Linked DNA regions of Pigmentiphaga sp. H8. The protein of the gene in region 1 interacts with the protein of each later gene in a pairwise test. Links are inferred from orthologs where the notes say so. Each region holds a gene or a part of one and is shown on either strand. Other genes may lie near its edges. The genes, in order: groL, grpE and EGT29_RS24910.

Region 1 (8,319 bases):
TTCTTGAAGCATGACCTTGCGTCTTGATTAGTCTGCCCCCAGGGTAAAACAGGAGAGACATTCGGAATTTAGCCTAGATGCATGACCCACGCAATGTTTTGTTGCGTTGGTTTCATGTTTGTTTACGTTGCTTATCTGCATCATATCGGGGTACTGGACCGGGGGGGCGGCGCGCCGTGGAACGACAGCTCCGCGCCCAGGCGTTCGCCTTGGTGCACGCGGCTGATGGCGTGCTTCAGATAGACGCGGTAGTGGCCGCCCGAGCCCTTGGACGGGCGCGCCGCCGTGGCGATGACGGCCGCGTCGCCGAGCCTGAGCGGCAGCACCATGGGACGCGATTGCATGCGGGGACGCTGCTCCGTCATCACGAACTCGCCACCCTGGAAATCCCGGCCGGCTTCGGACAGCAGCGCCACGACTTGCAGCGGAAACACGTGCTCGCCTTCGCCGCGCTGGTGCAGCGGCACGTGCTCGCCCGCGCGCAGCCGGCTCAGGTACGACTGCGGCCAGTCCTGTCCCGCGCGCCGGTCGCGCTGGAGGAGTGCATCCAGGTCCGCGGGATAGCGGTCATCGTTGCCCAGCAGCGCGTTCCAGCGGTTGGCGATGATGGCCAGATGAGGATAGAACGTGACGCGCCACTCGGCCCACGGCGCCGGCAGCGGCATGCCGAAATGAAACCATTCGCCGTGGCCAGGTTTGCCGAAGGCCGGGGCGGCCCGCGTGGCCGCTGTCCGCCGAGCCAGGTCGCGTGCCGCCTCCGGGTCCAGCAGGCCCGGCAGCAGCGCATGGCCGTCCTGGTCCAGCCGTTCGGCGATGCCGGCCCAGTCCAGGCGGTCGATGGCGGTGGTGGATGCATGCATGCGAGCGCCCCTGGTCAGAACCCGGGAAGCGCCGCGGTTTCCACGGTGGCGGACTGTGGGGAGATCGCCTTCTCGTGTTCCAGCAGCCAGCGCTTGCGGGGCAGGCCCCAGGCATAGCCCTTCAGATCGCCGCTGCTGGCAATGACCCGATGGCACGGCACGATAATGGCGATGGGATTGGCGCCGTTGGCCGTGCCGATCGCGATAGCCGCGCGCGGATCGTCGAAGCCCAGTTCGTGGGCCAGCTTGCCATAGCTCGTGGTGGTGCCGGCCGGGATGCCGCGCAGCGCGGCCCAGACCCGGCGTTGCAGCGGCGAGCCGGCCGTCTCCGTCGGCAGGGCGTCGAGCGCGTCCAGCGTACCCGCGAAGTACCGGGCCAGGGCCCGCGCGATTCCGGCGGGCGGGGAAGCTTCGGCCAACTCGACACGGCCGTAGTGTTCGCGCAAGCCTCGATGCAGGTGCGCCTCATGGTCGGCGAAGTCCAGCGCGCGCACGACCTGCCGCGCGTCCGTGACGAGCAGCATGCCGCCCATGGGCGACTCGATGCGGCTCAGCAAAAACAGGGTAGAGGGGGTGTTCATGGCGCATCACTCGCTTCGTTGAAGGTGAGGCCAGTGTAGGAACCCGGGCGCGGCCCGGCACTCCGCTCCTTGCGGTCGAATTCGCGGGATGGCCAGGCGCCGTCAATCCGGGTGGGGATTCGGGCGAAGACGGCTGAACCGCTGTTCGGTGACTCTCGCCCCCCATTGTTCGCCTTCCGATTCCTGCACCAGGCGAAAGCCGAACGATTCGTACAAATGGCGCGCCGCGTCCAGGCCCTTGAACGTCCACAGACAGGTTTCCTGGAAACGGTCGTCCACGAACCGCATCGCGCGCGCCATCAGCTCCCGTCCGACGCCCGTGCCGCGCAGCGCATCGTCGACGATGAACCATCGCAGATGGGCGATGCCCGAGGCCGGATTGCCGTCCATGGCCAGGGAGGCCAGGGTGCGGCGGTTTTCCACGTAGAGCCACAAGGCCTTGCCGTCGGCGGGCAGCGCCTGCGCGAAAGCGGCCAGTTCCGTGGCCACCTTCTTCTCGAAGAAGACGCCGAAGCCCCAGTTTTCCGAATAGAAGCGGGCGTGCAGGCTGGCGATGTCGCCGACGCAGCCCGGGAGGTAGCCTTCATGGATGCCGGCGGAGGGCCCCCGGGCCGCGGCTCCGGAGCCGGTGCCTGCGGCCAGGGCCTCCGCATACTGGGCCAGCGCGCGGACGAGGGCCCGCTGGTCGACGGGAACGAGGCGCCGCAGCGCATCCGACACCTGGGCCGTGGCGAACCGGTCGATCTTCCTGCGCAGCGCCTGCCCCGCGGGGGTCAGATGAAGCGCCGCCGAACGCCCGTCGTCTTCGGCAGCCTGACGCCTGAGCAGGCCCCCCGCCTCGAGCCGGGCCAGTTGGCGGCTCGTATTTGACTTGTCCAGTTTCAGCAGATGACCGAGATCCTTCGCATGGATGCCGGGCGCGGCGCCGATCTCGAGAACGGCATGGACCGCCGAGGGCGCCAGATCCGTATCCGCCAGCGTGGCGCGCATGAAGCCGAGTTCGCGGACCAGCTTGCGGGAGAACTCGCGGAGTTCCTGGATGACAGAGTCGGCGGGAGGAGGGGGCGCTGCTATGGTTTCCATGGATTCTTGTTCATGGGTTGCGTATCGCAACAAATGTAGTTGCGATACGCAACCCGGTCAAGAGCCCAGGCCAACGTCAATTCGAATTGAACTTGCCTTCGAGGATGTATTTGCGTTTCGGGACCTTCTCGCGCGCCTGGTTGTTGGATCCTGAAACGAAGATGACGTTGATGGAGTCGACGGGCTCCAGGTGGATCGGATACACCTCGCCGACTTCGCTGCTGTCGATGGCTTCGACGATGACAGCCTGGGCGAGGCCGGAATAGCCCCCGCTCCGTTGTATGACCAGCTTGTAGCTGAGTCGATTCCGGTCCTCGTCGAAGCCCGAGGATAGCCAGAGCGGCTCCGGGGTCTGGTAGTTCCGGTGGGTGATCAGCTCGATGATCGTGCTTGGGGTGCAATCGTTGACGGCCACCGGTTCGCCCTTGAACCGGGCCGTGTCGATACGCACTGTGAACTTGCGGTTGCCCCCGTCGTCGCGATTGACGAACGAGCAATACGTCGCGCCGGAGGCGGCGCCGCAAAACAGCGTGGCCGCCCCGAGCAGGGCGAGCCGGGCCAGGCGGCGATGGAAGATCCTGTTGTCCGAGTCCATGGCGGAGCGGTCCTTGCCAAGTGTGTATGCACGCCCATGGTATGAACCGCTATTCGGCGAGTCATCCTCCAAATGCGGTAGCACCCGCCGAAACGAAAAACCCGCGAGCGCGGACGCTCGCGGGTTTCGAAGCAGTGTCCCGGGCGGGCCCGGGACCGGCGGCAGGACTTCTTAGAAGTCCATGCCACCCATACCGCCCATGCCACCCATGCCGCCGGGGGCGGGAGCAGCGGGCTTGTCTTCGACCAGCTCGACCACGGTGGCTTCCGTCGTCAGCAGCAGCGAAGCAACCGAGGCGGCGTTCTGCAGGGCGGTGCGGGTGACCTTGGTGGGGTCCAGCACGCCGGCTTCGACCATGTCGCCGTATTCGCCGGTGGCGGCGTTGTAGCCGTAGTTGCCCTTGCCGTTCAGCACGTTGTTGACGATGACGCTGGGCTCGTCGCCGGCGTTGGCGACGATGGTGCGCAGCGGCTCTTCAATGGCGCGCAGGACGATCTTGATGCCGGCGTCCTGGTCGGCGTTGGCACCCTTGGTGTCCTTGATGGCTTGCTTGGCACGCAGCAGGGCCACGCCGCCTCCGGGCACCACGCCTTCTTCCACCGCGGCACGCGTGGCGTGCAGGGCGTCTTCGACGCGAGCCTTCTTTTCCTTCATTTCGACTTCGGTGGCAGCACCGACCTTGATCACGGCAACACCGCCGGCCAGCTTGGCCACGCGCTCTTGCAGTTTTTCACGGTCGTAGTCCGAGGTCGCTTCTTCGATCTGGGTGCGGATCTGCTTGACGCGGGCCTCGATGGCCTTGCTGTCGCCGGCGCCGTCGATGATCGTGGTGTTTTCCTTGGCCACTTCGATGCGCTTGGCCTGGCCCAGCTCTTGCAGGGTGGCCTTTTCCAGCGACAGGCCGGTCTCTTCCGAGATCACGGTGCCGCCGGTCAGGATGGCGATGTCTTCCAGCATGGCCTTGCGGCGGTCGCCGAAGCCCGGGGCCTTGACGGCGGTGGTCTTCAGGATGCCGCGGATGTTGTTGACGACCAGGGTGGCCAGGGCTTCGCCGTCGACGTCTTCAGCGATGATCAGCAGCGGGCGGCTCGACTTGGCGACTTGTTCCAGGACGGGCAGCAGTTCGCGGATGTTGCTGATCTTCTTGTCGTGGATCAGGACGAAGGGATCGTCCAGGGCAGCGACTTGCTTGTCGGGGTTGTTGATGAAGTAGGGCGACAGGTAGCCGCGGTCGAATTGCATGCCTTCGACGACGTCCAGTTCATTGTCCAGCGACTTGCCGTCTTCGACGGTGATGACGCCTTCCTTGCCCACTTTTTCCATCGCGTCGGCGATGATCTGGCCGATCGACGAATCGCTGTTGGCCGAGATCGAGCCGACCTGGGCGATTTCCTTGCTCGACGAGCAGGGCTTGCTGATCTTCTTCAGTTCTTCGATGGCGGCGGCGACGGCCTTGTCGATGCCGCGCTTCAGGTCCATCGGGTTCAGGCCGGCGGTCACGTACTTCTGGCCTTCGTGCACGATGGCCTGGGCCAGCACGGTGGCGGTGGTGGTGCCGTCACCGGCGTTGTCGCTGGTCTTGGAGGCCACTTCCTTGACGAGCTGGGCGCCCAGGTTCTCGAACTTGTCCTTCAGTTCGATTTCCTTGGCGACGGACACGCCGTCCTTGGTGACGGTGGGGGCGCCGAAGGAGCGCTCCAGAACCACGTTGCGGCCCTTGGGACCGAGGGTGACCTTGACGGCGTTGGCGAGGACGTTCACGCCGCGGACGACGCGGGCGCGGGCGTCATCACCGAACTGGACTTGTTTGGCAGCCATTTACGAAATTCCTTGAATAGTGTGTTGAATGCTGGGGGATCGGACAGCGGGCCGCGAGGCTTACTGGATCACCGCCAGGATTTCTTCTTCACGGATGACGAGCAGTTCGTCGCCGTCGACTTTCACGGCCTGGCCGGCGTACTTGCCGAACAGGACCTTGTCGCCGACCTTGACGTCGACCGGCAGCACTTTGCCGTCTTCGGTCTTCTTGCCCGGGCCGACGGCCAGCACTTCGCCCTGGTCGGGCTTTTCGGCCGCGCTGTCGGGGATGACGATGCCGGACGCGGTTTTACGCTCGTTGTCCAGGCGCTTGACGATCACGCGATCGTGCAGGGGACGGAGGGCCATACAAACTCCTGATGTTCGAAGTTGACGTCTATTTGTCAGAAAAAGAGGCTGGAAAGCCGCATTTGGCCGGTGCCACGCCGTAACGCGGCGCCTCGGCCGGTTGCCGGAGGCCTGGACGCCGCGTGGGCGGCGTTGTTAGCACTCTCTGCAATCGAGTGCTAATTATAGGGATGGCATGGGGGGCTTTCAAGGGGGGGGGTATTCGGGAGAGCCCTTACCCGGACCTTCTTGTCCCGTGGGCATTGCGGTCCGATGTTCCGCCCTGCGAATAAGGCCGGCGGGACATACTTGCCGCCTCACGGATTCATGGGCACGGAAGGGGCAATGGGGGTCAATTGGAACGAGGGCATGATGCGCTGGGCACCTCATGTCGATGCGGCCGGCCGGGTCTATCCACTGACTCACCTGCATCCTTTCCGGTATGAGTTGCCCATCAGCGACCAGAGGCGCGTCGAAATTCGCGTGGCATTCGCCATGCACTGTTTCACGCGCGCGCGTGCAGAGAGTGGTGGCCATTCACAGCTCTATAAGGATGAGCGCGAAACGCGCTGCTTCTGTCCCGGTCGTTATGCTTTGTCCCCGCGATTGCCGACGATTGCGCGTGGATTGGCCACCCGCAGGTGCGGCTACGCCTAGAATGAGAACTATGTGACGGTAGACGTGCCTGTCACTGAGGGGAAGACCGCGCTGTATGGCGTGTTTTTCAACGTCCTCAGGGTCAAGGATTCAGCCGGTCCGGCAGTGTTGCTGACCATCCAGAGTGCCTATGAACTGGCCTTGAGCCGGCAATTGTCCATGCGGGGCTCCATCAAGTTCACACGGCTGGTCGAACTGACGCTGCAGGGCGTCAAGCCTCGGCCTCCCAGGAGCTGAAAAAGCGAAGGCCCCCGAAGGGGCCCCGTAGTCTGGCTGTCTGTTGCCTCCGCTTTTGGCGGAACCGCTTGCGCGGCAGTCAACGCTTTTGCCCTTAGGCTCACCAGCTATTGCGTTGTCGTCATTATTGCTCGAATTCGAGCAATGGGCAATCGTCCGTGCGGGCCTGCCCCGCCTCAGGCCCCGCTACGCGAGGTCATCCGCGTGGCGGCCGCCAGGAAGCGCGAGAACCAGGATTGCTGGACCGGGTGGATGACCGCGCGCAGGGCGCGGCTGTAGTCCAGCGTCAGGCCGGGGGTCCAGGCCATGACCTGGGCGCGTTGGCGCACCTGCGCGGCGATCCACAGTTCGGGCATCAACAGGGTGCGCAGCACCTGCCGCACGCTGCGGCTGCGGTCGTCCAGCACGCCGTCCAGGGCGGATTCCAGCGCGTAGGAAACGGAGCTGGAGCAGTTGCGCCGCGTCAGGTTGTAGATTTCCTGGCCGCGGTAGCGCAGCCAGAAGTCCTGGAGCTTCTGGTGGTCGTACCGCTCGAACCTGACCTGCCAGTTCGACGGGCACCAGGCCTTGGACTCGGTCGCGTAGTCGGGCTGGAACTTGCCCGGGACGTCGTTCTCCTTGACCGCCTTCAATAGATTGAAGAACTCGGACGGCGATCGGTCGATGTCCACCGCGGGGTACAGGCTGATGTAGGTCGAAGGCGGGACTTCCATGGCGGCGTGCCCGGTCGAGATCACGCCCTGCACGTCGACGGCGGCGATGTAGCGGTTGAACACCGGCCGCGACACGGTCTTGTCCTTGGCCGAGCCTTCCGGGGTCCAGACGTGGACGGTCAAGGGGCCGTCGGGCGCCGGCTGCTGCGCGGGCGGCGGCTCGCCGGCGTTCGTCCCGCGCAGATCCACGGGCGCCAGCAGGTCGAACATGGACGACTGCTCGCTCAGCTTCCGCGCCCGGGCGGCCACCCGCATGGTGTTGACGCCGGCGACCAGCATGGTGATGCCGATGAAGTACGAGACGGTGCCGGCGTAGTGGGTGGGGTAGGGCTGGAACAGGAACAGGCCGAACAGGACCTGGGCGCAGCCGCCCAGCACGGACAGGCGCCAGCGGTCGTAGCGCAGCACCCAGGCCGAGGCGATCTGGAACACGCCCAGCACGAAGTAGGTCAGGCCCAGGATGATGGCCAGCAGCAGGTTGCTGATGGATCCGCCGGCCAGGATCAGCAGGGCGACCAGCAGGAAGATGCCGCCCTTGAAGGCCAGCACCGCTTTCTGGGCGCCCATGCCGCTGCCGGCGACCGTCAGCGTGACCAGGCTTTCCAACAGCAGCAGCGCGCCGAATAGCGTCAGGGGGAAGTAGCGCGCGCCGTCCACGCCGTCCAGGGTGATGACCACGCCCAGGGCGGCCCAGACGAGGCCGACCAGGATGAGCAGATGGATGTTCCTGCGGACGAAGCCGGCGCCGAACAGAAGCAGGGCGAGCTGGATCATGGGTTCCCTTATGCGCCGTGGTGCGGCGTGGGCAGCCGCCAGCTGCCGATGATGAAGGCGCCGTCGGGCCCCATCATGGCCCCCCGGTTCAGGTCGACGACGGTCGTCCAGTGGTCGGGCGCGGTCGCCAGGCGGAACGGAAACGGGCGGTCCAGCCCGGGCGTTCCGTCGGCGGCCCGCAGGCGTTCCCGCAGGCCCTGGCGGTCGTCGGGGTGGACCTGCCGCAGCACTTCGTCCAGCGTCCCGGGGCCCGGACGGGCATCGGGCGGCGCGTCCCAGACGATGGTGCCCGAGGCGAGGTCCAGCCGGTACAGGGTCTCGCGGCCGTCGGCACCGGCCGTGCGCGGGCGCCGGATGCCGCGGGTCAGCACCCGCACGAAGACCTGCAGCATGGCGACCGAAACCAGGTAGCACTGGACCAGCAGCAGGGGTTCGCCCGGCAGGAAGCCGCGCAGGAAGAAGGGGCCGCGCCCGGCGTTGGAGTGGTAGATGACGATGGCCGCCATGGTCAGCACGGCCAGCGAACCCATGCGGTTGCCGCCGCTGAGCGTCGCCACGGTGGCCAGCGCGAGCGGGATGCAGGCCAGCCCCAGCAGCAGCGGGGCTTCGGACGTGGACGGGCGGTGCACGCCGAACACGTACCAGGTCATGGCCGCCAGCAGCAGCCAGGCGGC
Region 2 (2,974 bases), 980 kb from region 1 along the record:
CGCGCTGGGGGATCCGTATCACGAGCAGTGCCTGGAGACCGGCCGCCTGCTGGCCGAGCGGCTGGGCCTGTACGCCGAGCAGGTCGAGGTGACTTTCCAGAGCCGTTTCGGCGCGGCCGAATGGCTCCAGCCCTATACTGAACCCCGGCTGAAGGAGCTGGCCAAGAGCGGGGTGTCCGACGTCGACGTATTCTGCCCCGGCTTCGTGGCCGACTGCATCGAGACTCTGGAGGAGATCGCGGTGCAGGGCAAGGAAGCGTTCCTGCTGGCGGGGGGCCGGCAGCTGCGCTACATCGACGCGCTGAACGATTCCGCCGCCTGGATGGAGGCCCTGGCCAACCTGGCCGAGCGCCACATGCAAGGCTGGATCACGCGCCCCGCGGCCCGCCAGCCGGCCGAGGCGGCGCACGCAGCCGTCTTGTTGCAACGCAAGAACGACGAGGCGCCGGCCACGGGCCAGTAACGGGATGGAAGAACTACGTATCGATAAGTGGCTCTGGGCGGCGCGGTTCTACAAGACCCGCACACTGGCCCAGGATGCGGTCGAGGCAGGGCAGGTGAAGGTGTCCGGCGAACGGGTCAAGCCCTCGCGCGCCGTGCGCCCCGGCGACATCCTGCAGATCCGCGCGGGAGACCAGGATTGGGAGGTCCTGGTCCGCGCCTTGTCCACCCAGCGCGGCCCCGCCGTTTTCGCGCGCACCCTGTACGACGAAACCCAGCAAGGCCTCAAGCGCCGCCTGGAAGCCATCGAACTGCGCCGCCAGAACGCCGACCCCGCCGCCAACCTGAAAGGCCGCCCCACCAAGCAAGACCGCCGCAAGATCGAAAAGCTGAGGACCCCCAATTGAGGACCCCCCCTACGCGCTGACGCGCGCCCCCCAGGGGGCGAAACCGGCGGACTGGCAAAGCCAGATCCGCGGTTTCCTGGGTCCAGGGAAACTATCTTGGACTGAATCACCGGTGCTACCGCTGGCAGCCAGCGAAGCACGGGTGCCACAACCCAAGAAACGGGTACTAGACCCAGGATGCGGTGGATCCGGCTCCGCCGGTCCACCCGCATCGCCCCCTGGGGGGCGCCCGAAGGGCGTAGGGGGGGTTATATACTCTCTTGAATCCGCGGATTTCACCCCCATCTCGCGCATAGAGTCCAAGCAAGTCACTGATTTTTCTGGTTTTTCATGGAGGCACCCAATGTCGGCTGAGCACAAGCCTGGCGACCAACCCAATCTGGATCCCGAAAACGTGAACCCGAACCCGGCGGCGGAAACGCCCGAGGACGCGGGCACCGAGGATCCCATCGTCGCGCTGCAGGCCCAGCTGGCCGCGGCCCAGGCCGAGGCCAAGGACAATTACGATGCCATGCTGCGCGCCCGCGCCGAAGCGGACAATGTCCGCCGGCGGGCCCAGGAGGAAGTCTCCAAGGCGCAGAAGTTCGGTATCGAGGCATTCGCGGAAAACCTGTTGCCGGTGAAAGACAGCCTGGAGGCCGCCCTGGCCCAGGAAAACCAGTCCATCGACACCCTGCGCGAAGGGGTGGACGTCACCCTCAAGCAACTGGTTGGCGCCTTCGAGCGCAACAAGCTGGTCGAGATCGCCCCGGTTCCGGGCGACAAATTCAATCCGCACCACCATCAGGCCATCGCGTCGGTTCCGTCGGACGAGCCGGCCAACACGGTCTTGCAGACCCTGCAAAAGGGCTATCTGATCGTCGATCGGGTATTGCGTCCGGCACTGGTGACGGTCGCGGCCGCCAAATAAGGCCCGCCGCGATCGAAAGAAGCTATCGCAGGCATTGAAATAACGAAATTCCCACCTATTTATTGATCAAGCGAAATTTTTCTGATTTCTTTCAGGAACAAGGATTATGGGCAAAATCATAGGCATCGACCTGGGCACGACCAATAGCTGCGTCGCAGTAATGGAAGGCCCGCAGGTCAAAATCATCGAAAACGCCGAAGGCGCCCGCACCACCCCCTCGATCGTCGCCTACATGGAAGACGGCGAGATCCTGGTCGGCGCGCCCGCCAAGCGCCAGGCGGTCACCAACCCCAAGAATACCCTGTACGCCGTCAAGCGCCTGATCGGCCGCAAGTTCGACGAAAAGGCCGTGCAGAAGGACATCGACCTGATGCCCTACAGCATCGTCAAGGCCGACAACGGCGACGCCTGGGTGCAGGTGCGCGACAAGAAGCTGGCGCCCCCGCAGGTGTCGGCCGAAGTGCTGCGCAAGATGAAGAAGACCGCCGAGGACTACCTGGGCGAGGAAGTGACCGAAGCCGTGATCACGGTGCCGGCCTACTTCAACGACAGCCAGCGCCAGGCTACCAAGGACGCCGGCCGCATCGCCGGCCTGGACGTCAAGCGCATCATCAACGAGCCCACCGCGGCCGCGCTGGCGTTCGGCCTGGACAAGTCGGAAAAGGGCGACCGCAAGATCGCCGTGTATGACCTGGGCGGCGGCACGTTCGACGTGTCCATCATCGAGATCGCCGACGTCGATGGCGAGAAGCAGTTCGAGGTGCTGTCCACCAACGGCGACACCTTCCTGGGCGGCGAAGACTTCGACCAGGTGCTGATCAACTACATCATCGGCGAGTTCAAGAAAGAACAAGGCGTGGACCTGTCCAAGGACGTCCTGGCCCTGCAGCGCCTGAAGGAAGCCGCGGAAAAGGCCAAGATCGAACTGTCGTCGGCCACCCAGACCGAGATCAACCTGCCGTACATCACGGCCGATGCGTCCGGTCCCAAGCACCTGAACCTGAAGGTCACCCGCGCCAAGCTGGAAGCGCTGGTCGAAGACCTGATCAGCCGCACGATCGAGCCCTGCCGCATCGCCATCAAGGATGCCGGCGTCAAGGTCTCGGACATCGACGACGTGATCCTGGTCGGCGGCATGACGCGCATGCCCAAGGTGCAGGAGAAGGTCAAGGAGTTCTTCGGCAAGGATCCGCGCAAGGACGTGAACCCCGACGAG
Region 3 (8,147 bases), 560 kb from region 1 along the record:
TGGCCACGGGCAAGCACGTCATCGTGATCGGCGGCGGCGACACCGGTTCGGACTGCGTGGGCACCAGCAATCGCCACGGCGCGGCCTCCGTCACGCAGTTCGAGGTCATGCCCCAGCCGCCGGTTGCCGAGAACAAGGACCTGACCTGGCCGTACTGGCCGCTGAAGCTGCGGACCTCCTCGTCCCACGAGGAAGGCGTGGACCGCGACTGGGCGGTGTCGACCAAGACCTTCAAGGGCAAGGGCGGCAAGGTGACGTCGCTCGTGGCCTGCCGCGTCGAATGGGTACGCGGCGACAACGGCCAGATGAAGATGGCCGAGGTCGAGGGCTCCGAATTCGAGCTGCCCGCCGACCTGGTGCTGTTCGCCATGGGCTTCGTGTCGCCGGTGCAGCAGGTGCTGGAAGCCTTCGGCGTCGAGCGCGACGCCCGGGGCAACGCGCGGGCCAACACCGACGACTACCGCACCAACGTCGACAAGGTCTTCGCGGCCGGCGACATGCGGCGCGGCCAGTCGCTGGTGGTCTGGGCCATCCGCGAAGGCCGCCAGTGCGCGGCCTCGGTCGATACCTTCCTGATGGGGGCGACCGAGCTGCCTCGCTGAATTAATGATCGCTTAAAAGCATCGTGCCACCATGCCCCGAGTCGTCCGGCCGGACCTCGGGGTTTTTTCATGGGGATATACGGGCCAGCCGGGCGTTTGTTGTAAAAAACGTAAACCGGCGCGAGGCGCCGTGGTTCATAATCTTCACTCTTCCATGGGCCATGCTGGCCGGGATCCGGCGCGCCATGGACAGGACGATCATGCGCCGCCGGCAAATCGCGGTACATGAGCCGGGGACAAAACCCGCTGCTGCCTAAGGGTTAGCACGGTGCCCAGGCGTGCTGCTGTTAGAATCCCTCGCTGGATTCCTCTCGAACCCACCGGTTTTTTGCAAGCAACGCCCATCTTTTCAACTCTTCTTGCCTCTACATGCCTGATTCGGCACGATCTACGCATTCCCCTACCGATGTGGCGCTAGCCTTCGACGGCCTGTCGGTGGGCTATGGCGACCGTGTCATCCTGCGGGACGTCGACATGCAGGTCCGCCGCGGGCAGGTGGTGGCCATCATGGGCGGCTCGGGGTCGGGCAAGACCACGCTGCTGCGCGCCGCCACGGGCCAGTTGCCGCCCCAGGCCGGCAAGGCGCTGGTGCTGGGCGAAGACATCGGCCAGTCGTCGGGCGACCGCCTGTTCGACCTGCGCAAGCGCATGGGCGTGCTGTTCCAGCAGGGCGCGCTATTCACGGATCTGGACGTCTATGAAAACGTGGCGTTTCCGCTGCGCGAGCATACGTCCATGACCGAGCAGGAAGTCCTGGAGCGGGTGTTGTCCAAGCTGGACGCCGTGGGCCTGAAGGCGGCCGCCTTCCTGCGCACCTCGGAAATCTCGGGCGGCATGGCGCGCCGGGTCGCGCTGGCGCGGGCCGTGGTGCTGGAGCCCGAGTTGATCCTGTATGACGAGCCCTTCGCCGGCCTGGATCCCATTTCCATGGGCGTGACCGCCCAGCTGATCCGGACCATGACCGACCGGCTGGGCTGCGCCTCGGTGCTGATCACGCACGACGTGCAGGAATCCTTCCACATCACCGACCAGGTCTATCTGCTGGGGCGCGGCACCATCGTCGCCTCCGGCACGCCGGCCGAGCTGTCCGCGTCGCAGGATCCGTTCGTGCACCAGTTCCTCCACGGCGAGCCCGACGGTCCGGTGGCTTTCCAGTATCCCGAGACGCCTGCCTACCAGGCCTGGCTCGAGCGCCAGCGGAGGGTGCGCTGATGGCCCTGACCCGTTTCCTGATCTCGGTGGGCGCCGGTACGCGCGCATCGCTGGTCGGCCTGGGCACCTTTGCCCGGTTTTTCGTCGAATTGCTGTTCAAGAGCGGCACCGCGCTGCGCCGTCCGCGGCTGGTGGTGCAGCAAATCCACTTCATCGGCAACTATTCGCTGGTGATCATCGCCGTATCGGGCCTGTTCGTCGGCTTCGTATTGGGGTTGCAGGGCTACTACACCCTGAATCGCTACGGCTCCGAACAGGCGCTGGGCCTGCTGGTCGCGCTCAGCCTGGTGCGTGAATTGGGGCCGGTCGTGACCGCGCTGCTGTTCGCCGGCCGGGCCGGGACCTCGCTTACCGCCGAGATCGGCCTGATGAAGGCAGGCGAGCAACTGTCGGCCATGGAAGTCATGGCCGTGGATCCCGTGCGCCGGGTGCTGGCGCCGCGCTTCTGGGGCGGCGTGATCGCCATGCCGCTGCTGGCCGCGGTGTTCTCGGCGGTCGGTATCCTGGGTGGCTGGGGCGTGGGCGTGCTGCTCATCGGCGTGGACGACGGCGCTTTCTGGTCGCAGATGCAGAACGGCGTCGACGTCTGGAAGGACGTGGGCAACGGCGTGCTCAAGAGCGTCGTCTTCGGCGTGGCGGTTACGCTGATTGCGCTCTACCAGGGCTATTACGCCAAGGCCACGCCCGAGGGCGTGTCGCGCGCGACCACGCGTACCGTGGTCGCCGGGTCGCTGGCGGTGCTGGGCCTGGACTTCCTGCTGACGGCCTGGATGTTCGGCAACTGAAAACGTGACGCGGCGCCCGCCGGGCGGCCGCTGCAAGCAATTGGCTAGGGACCCGCCGTGGGCGAGGTACCGGAGGAATACGAGATGTCGCGAGAAAAAGTCGATCTCTGGGTGGGAATATTCGTGCTGGTGGGCGCGCTCGCCCTGGTCTTCCTGGCGCTGAAGGCAGGCAACCTGCTAAGCGTGCTGTCGGTGGGCAAGACCTATGCGGTAACGGCCAATTTCGACAACATCGGGGGGCTCAAGCCCCGCGCGGCGGTCAAGAGCGCCGGCGTGGTCGTGGGGCGGGTGTCCAGCATCGCGTTCGACGACAAGATGTTCCAGGGAGTGGTGACGCTGGACCTGGATGCGCGCTACCTGTTTCCCACCGATTCGTCCGCCAAGATCCTGACCTCGGGCCTCTTGGGCGAGCAGTACATTGGCATCGAGCCGGGTGGCGACGACAAGAATTTCACCGCCGGCGACAAGATCCGCTATACCCAGAGCGCGGTCGTGCTGGAGAATCTGATCAGCCAGTTCCTCTACAGCAAGGCTGCCGAGGGCGGTAACAGCAAGCCGGCGGAAGGCGGTTCCGCGGGCTCGGCAGAACCCGCCGCGAAATGACGACGAGTGTAAGAAAATGAATAAGAAAATCCTGGCAGTGATGCTGGCCGCAGGGCTGGCGGGCTGTGCCACCGCACCGGAAGGGCGGCCGGCCGACCCGCGGGATCCCCTGGAGGGATTCAACCGCAGCATGTACAAGTTCAACGATACGGTCGACCGTGCCGTGCTCAAGCCGGTGGCTCAGGGCTACGTGGACGTGGTGCCGTCGCCGGTGCGCAGCTGCGTGCGCAACATGTTCGCCAACGTGGGCGACGTGATGTCGGCCATCAACAGCTTCCTGCAGAACCGGGCACCGGATGGCATCAACACTTCCTTCCGCGTGTTGCTGAACACCACCATGGGCGTGTTCGGCTGTTTCGATCTCGCCACGCAGAACGGCCTGCCTCGCAACAAGGCCGATTTCGGCCAGACCCTGGGTGTCTGGGGCGTCGGTTCCGGCCCGTACCTGGTGCTGCCGCTGCTGGGCCCCAGCACCGTCCGCGACGCGGGCGGCACGGCGGTGGACTTCCTGGCCGATCCGGTCGCGGTCAGCAACATCGACAACGTGCCCGTGCGCAATAGCGTCTATGGCCTGCGGGTCGTGAACGCGCGCGCCAACCTGCTCGAGGTGGGCAACCTGCTCGACCAGGTCGCGCTGGATCCGTATACCTTCACCCGGGATGCCTACCTGCAGCGACGCGCCAGCCTGATCCGCGGCGCCAATGGCGCGGAAGGCGCCCTGCCGGATTACTCGCTGCCCAACTACGACGACGATGACGATGCCGCGGCGCCCGCCCCGGCGTCGGGTACGCAGAAAAAGTAAGGATTTCCATGATTTCGCAAGACATGACGATGCCGGCGGCGGCCACGCCCCGGATCCTGAACTGGCTGGCGGCGCTGGCCGCCGGCATGGTGCTGGCCATCGGCGGCATGCAGGCTGCCCGGGCGCAGGGCGCCGGCTCGCCCGAATCGCTGATCCAGCAGGTCACGGGCGAAGTCCTGACCGCCATCAAGGCTGATCCCTCGGTGCAGTCCGGCAGCCCGCAGCGCCTGCTGCAACTGGTGGACCAGAAGATCCTGCCCTACGTCGACTTCGAGAAGACGACGCGGCTGGCCGCCGGCCGCTACTGGCGCCAGGCGACGCCCGAGCAGCAGAAGGCGCTGGTCAAGGAATTCCGCACCACGCTGGTGCGCACCTATAGCGGCGCGGTCTCGTCCGTGAAGCAGCAGACCGCCGTGGAGTTGCGTCCCTCGCACTATCCGGCCGACGCTACCGACGTGGTGGTGAAGACCGTGATCAAGCAGCCGGTCGGCGATCCCATTCCCGTCGACTATCGCATGGAGAAGGCGGGCCAGGGCTGGAAGATCTACGACGTCAACGTCCTGGGCGTGTGGCTGATCGAGAACTATCGCAACCAGTTCTCGCAGCAGATCGGCCAGAACGGCGTCGATGGGCTGATCAAGTCCCTGGCTGAGCGGAACGCAGCGTTTAGGTGACCCCCCCTACGCCCTTCGGGCGCCCCCCAGGGGGCGATGCGGGGGGACCGGCGGAGCCGGATCCACCGCATCCTGGGGGGCGCTACAGGATGGAGGGAGGGGTGTTCGTGCCCGTCTTGCCCATCCTCTATAATGAGGGATTGCCCGGCGTTTGCCGGGATTTGCGCTTTTTGGGGGCTGCGAGGCCCTTCCGGCGCGGTAGTGTTTTCTGATCAAGCCATGTCATCCGCCGTTCGCATCGAGCATGTTTCCAAGGTGTACCCCAGGCAGACCCGCCTGTGGCGGCGCATGGGCGCTGGCCAGGCGGTGGATGGGTTCCAGGCGCTGAACGATGTCAGCCTGGACATTGCCCAGGGCGAATTCTTCGGGTTGCTGGGGCCGAACGGCGCGGGCAAGACCTCGCTGATCGCGATCCTGGCGGGGCTGTCGCGCGCGACCACGGGCCAGGTGTCCATCTGCGGCTACGACGTCGTGTCGCAGTTCCGTGCCTCCCGGCGGGCGCTGGGCGTGGTGCCGCAGGAACTGGTGTTCGACCCGTTCTTCACCGTGCGCGAGACGCTGCGTATCCAGTCGGGCTATTTCGGGCTGCGCAACAATGACGCCTGGATCGACGAGATCCTGGAAAACCTGGGCCTGACCTCCAAGGCCGACGACAACATGCGCGCCCTGTCGGGCGGCATGAAACGGCGGGTGCTGGTGGCGCAGGCGCTGGTGCACCGGCCGCCGGTGATCGTGCTGGACGAGCCCACCGCCGGCGTGGACGTGGACCTGCGGCGCACGCTGTGGCAGTTCATCTCGCGCCTGAACCGCATGGGCCACACCATCCTGCTCACCACCCACTATCTGGAAGAGGCCGAGGAGCTGTGCGGCCGCATCGCCATGCTCAAGGCCGGCCGCATCGTCGCGCTGGACACCACGCGAGCGCTGCTGGCCAAGGTTGGCGGCTCGCGCCTGGTCCTGCACATGGGGGCATCGGGCTGGCCCGCGGGCAAGAGCCGCGCGCTGGACGAGCGGCTGGTGCAGCGCCAGGGTAACCGGGTGGTGCTGCGCCTGGACACCAGCACGGAGCTGGAGTCCCTGCTGGCGCAGGTGCGCACGGCGGGCGGCGCCATCGAGGGTATCGAAGTGCTGCCGGCAGACCTCGAAGATGCTTTCCTGAACATCATGCACGGGGGCTCCTCCTCGGCGTCGCTGGAGAAGGCGGCATGAGCGTTGTCGCACGGCCGCCCGAGGGCGCGACCACGAGTACCGGTTCCGAGACCGCCAAGCCGTCGGGTTTCGTCGGCTTGCAACCCAACCTGAACGCGGGCTCCGGCTTCCTGACGCTGTTCTGCAAGGAAATGCTGCGCTTCTGGAAGGTGGGGTTCCAGACCGTGGGCGCGCCGGTGATGACGGCGGTGCTGTACCTGCTGATCTTCGCCCACGTGCTGGAAGGCCGCGTCACGGTCTACGACACCGTGCCCTACACGGCCTTCCTGATCCCCGGGCTCATGATGATGAGCATGTTGCAGAACGCGTTCGCCAATTCCTCGTCGTCGCTGATGCAAAGCCGCGTCACCGGTAACCTGGTCTTCATGCTGCTGCCGCCGCTGACTCACTGGGAAGTCTTCTGTGCCTACGTGCTGGCGGCCATCGTGCGCGCCCTGTTCGTCGGACTGGGAATCTACGCGGTGTCGCTGTTCTTCGCCGCGCCGCATTTCGCCGAACCGCTGTGGATGCTGGTGTTCGCCGTGCTGGGTAGCGGCATCATGGGGGTGCTGGGGCTGATCGCCGGGATCTGGGCCGAGAAGTTCGACCAGATGGCGGCCTTCCAGAACTTCCTGATCATGCCGGCAACCTTTCTGTCCGGGGTATTCTATTCCGTGCATTCGCTGCCGCCGTTCTGGCAGGCGGTATCGCACTGGAACCCGATCTTCTACACCATAGACGGCTTCCGCTACGGATTTTTCGGAGTCTCCGACGTCACCCCCTGGCATAGCCTGGCGGTGGTCGCGGGGACGTTCCTGGTGGTGGCCGGGTTCGCGCTGCGCCTGTTGTCCACCGGCTACAAACTGCGTTACTGAAAGCATGACTCTTCCGACTCCGGAGCAGGTCCGGCAATACATCGTCGACGGACTGCCCTGTGAACATGTCGACGTGCAGGGCGACGGCCAGCACTTCGAGGCGGTCATCGTCAGCGCCGAATTCGCGGGCAAGCGCCCCATCGCGCGGCACCAGCTGGTCTATGCCGCGCTGGGCGAACGCATGCGGGAAGAAATCCATGCCTTGTCGATGCGCACCCTCACTCCCCAGGAATTCAAGGCGGGCAATTGATGGATAAGCTGCAGATCACCGGCGGCCGCCCCCTGCGCGGCGAAGTCGAGGTGTCGGGCGCGAAGAACGCCGCGCTGCCTTGCCTGTGCGCCGCGCTGCTGACCGCCGATCCGGTCACGCTCGAGAACGTGCCCCAGCTCAACGACATCGGCACCACGCTGCGCCTGCTGCGCCAACTGGGCGCGAAGGCCGAGCGCGCCAGCCAGCCGGGCGACCGGGTGGTGCTGGACGCCAGCCGCGTCGAGTCGCTGGAAGCGCCGTACGAACTGGTCAAGACCATGCGCGCGTCGATCCTGGTGCTGGGCCCGCTGGTCGCGCGCTTCGGCGAGGCCCGGGTCAGCCTGCCCGGCGGCTGCGCCATCGGCCAGCGTCCCATCGACCAGCACATCAAGGGGCTGGCGGCCATGGGGGCCGAGATCAGCATCGAGCACGGCTTCGTCGTGGCGCGGGCCAAGCGCCTGAAGGGCGCCACCATCCGCACCGACATGATCACGGTGACCGGCACCGAGAACCTGATGATGGCGGCCGTGCTGGCCGACGGGTTGACGGTGCTCGAGAACGCGGCGCGCGAGCCCGAGATCGTCGACCTGGCGGAATTGCTGATCAAGATGGGCGCTCGCATCAGCGGCCATGGCACGGACCGGATCGTGATCGAGGGCGTGTCCCGGCTGCACGGCGCCACCCACCGCGTCATGCCGGACCGCATCGAAGCCGGCACCTTCCTGTGCGCGGTGGGCGCGGCGGGCGGAAAGGTCGTGCTGCGCAACGCCGATCCGGCCAGCATGGGCGCCACGCTGGACAAGCTGGCCGAGGCCGGACTGGCCATCGAGTGCGGCCCCGACTGGATCGAGGCGGGCATGAATGGCCGGCCGCGCGCGGTGGGCTTCCGCACCCTGGAATATCCCGGCTTCGCGACCGACATGCAGGCTCAGCTGATGGCCCTGAATGCCATCGCGGAAGGAACCGCGGTCATCACCGAGACCATCTTCGAGAACCGCTACATGCACGTGCAGGAACTGCGCCGGCTGGGAGCGGACATCGAGATCGACGGCCACACCGCCGTGGTCAAGGGCGTGGCGGGGCTGTCGGGCGCCACCGTCATGGCGACCGACCTGCGCGCCTCGGCCAGCCTGGTCATCGCCGGCCTGGTCGCCGA

What was found.
Region 2: the proteins of groL (region 1) and grpE interact in binary tests that used the Escherichia coli proteins (3 or more experiments, as listed by UniProt). The link is inferred for Pigmentiphaga sp. H8 from one-to-one orthologs.
Region 3: the proteins of groL (region 1) and EGT29_RS24910 interact in binary tests that used the Escherichia coli proteins (3 or more experiments, as listed by UniProt). The link is inferred for Pigmentiphaga sp. H8 from one-to-one orthologs.

What each region holds. Positions count from the first base shown.
Region 1 is NZ_CP033966.1:4,717,792-4,726,110, reverse strand. What follows is about bases 2,615-5,592. They hold groL (chaperonin GroEL), read right to left. Parts: upstream 4,938-5,592; coding sequence 3,291-4,937; downstream 2,615-3,290. Other genes in these bases: groES (co-chaperone GroES), read right to left, coding at 4,998-5,285; EGT29_RS22220 (hypothetical protein), read right to left, coding at 2,615-3,119. Also shown: EGT29_RS22235 (2OG-Fe(II) oxygenase), read right to left, coding at 141-860; EGT29_RS22230 (methylated-DNA--[protein]-cysteine S-methyltransferase), read right to left, coding at 875-1,441; EGT29_RS22225 (bifunctional helix-turn-helix transcriptional regulator/GNAT family N-acetyltransferase), read right to left, coding at 1,544-2,524; more of EGT29_RS22220, read right to left, coding at 2,601-2,614; EGT29_RS22205 (hypothetical protein), read left to right, coding at 5,946-6,158; EGT29_RS22200 (HdeD family acid-resistance protein), read right to left, coding at 6,335-7,645; EGT29_RS22195 (MASE1 domain-containing protein), read right to left, coding at 7,654-8,319.
Region 2 is NZ_CP033966.1:3,738,075-3,741,048, reverse strand. It holds grpE (nucleotide exchange factor GrpE), read left to right. Parts: upstream 1-1,191; coding sequence 1,192-1,758; downstream 1,759-2,974. Other genes in the region: dnaK (molecular chaperone DnaK), read left to right, coding at 1,865-2,974; EGT29_RS17635 (RNA-binding S4 domain-containing protein), read left to right, coding at 468-848; hemH (ferrochelatase), read left to right, coding at 1-463. UniProt on the Escherichia coli protein: Participates actively in the response to hyperosmotic and heat shock by preventing the aggregation of stress-denatured proteins, in association with DnaK and GrpE. It is the nucleotide exchange factor for DnaK and may function as a thermosensor.
Region 3 is NZ_CP033966.1:5,271,482-5,279,628, reverse strand. The notes cover bases 87-2,892. They hold EGT29_RS24910 (ABC transporter ATP-binding protein), read left to right. Parts: upstream 87-971; coding sequence 972-1,814; downstream 1,815-2,892. Other genes in these bases: mlaD (outer membrane lipid asymmetry maintenance protein MlaD), read left to right, coding at 2,684-2,892; mlaE (lipid asymmetry maintenance ABC transporter permease subunit MlaE), read left to right, coding at 1,814-2,599; EGT29_RS24915 (glutamate synthase subunit beta), read left to right, coding at 87-602. Also shown: more of EGT29_RS24915, read left to right, coding at 1-86; more of mlaD, read left to right, coding at 2,893-3,202; EGT29_RS24895 (VacJ family lipoprotein), read left to right, coding at 3,219-4,004; EGT29_RS24890 (phospholipid-binding protein MlaC), read left to right, coding at 4,013-4,678; EGT29_RS24885 (ABC transporter ATP-binding protein), read left to right, coding at 4,898-5,887; EGT29_RS24880 (ABC transporter permease), read left to right, coding at 5,884-6,741; EGT29_RS24875 (BolA family protein), read left to right, coding at 6,746-6,991; murA (UDP-N-acetylglucosamine 1-carboxyvinyltransferase), read left to right, coding at 6,991-8,147. UniProt on the Escherichia coli protein: Part of the ABC transporter complex MlaFEDB, which is involved in a phospholipid transport pathway that maintains lipid asymmetry in the outer membrane by retrograde trafficking of phospholipids from the outer membrane to the inner membrane.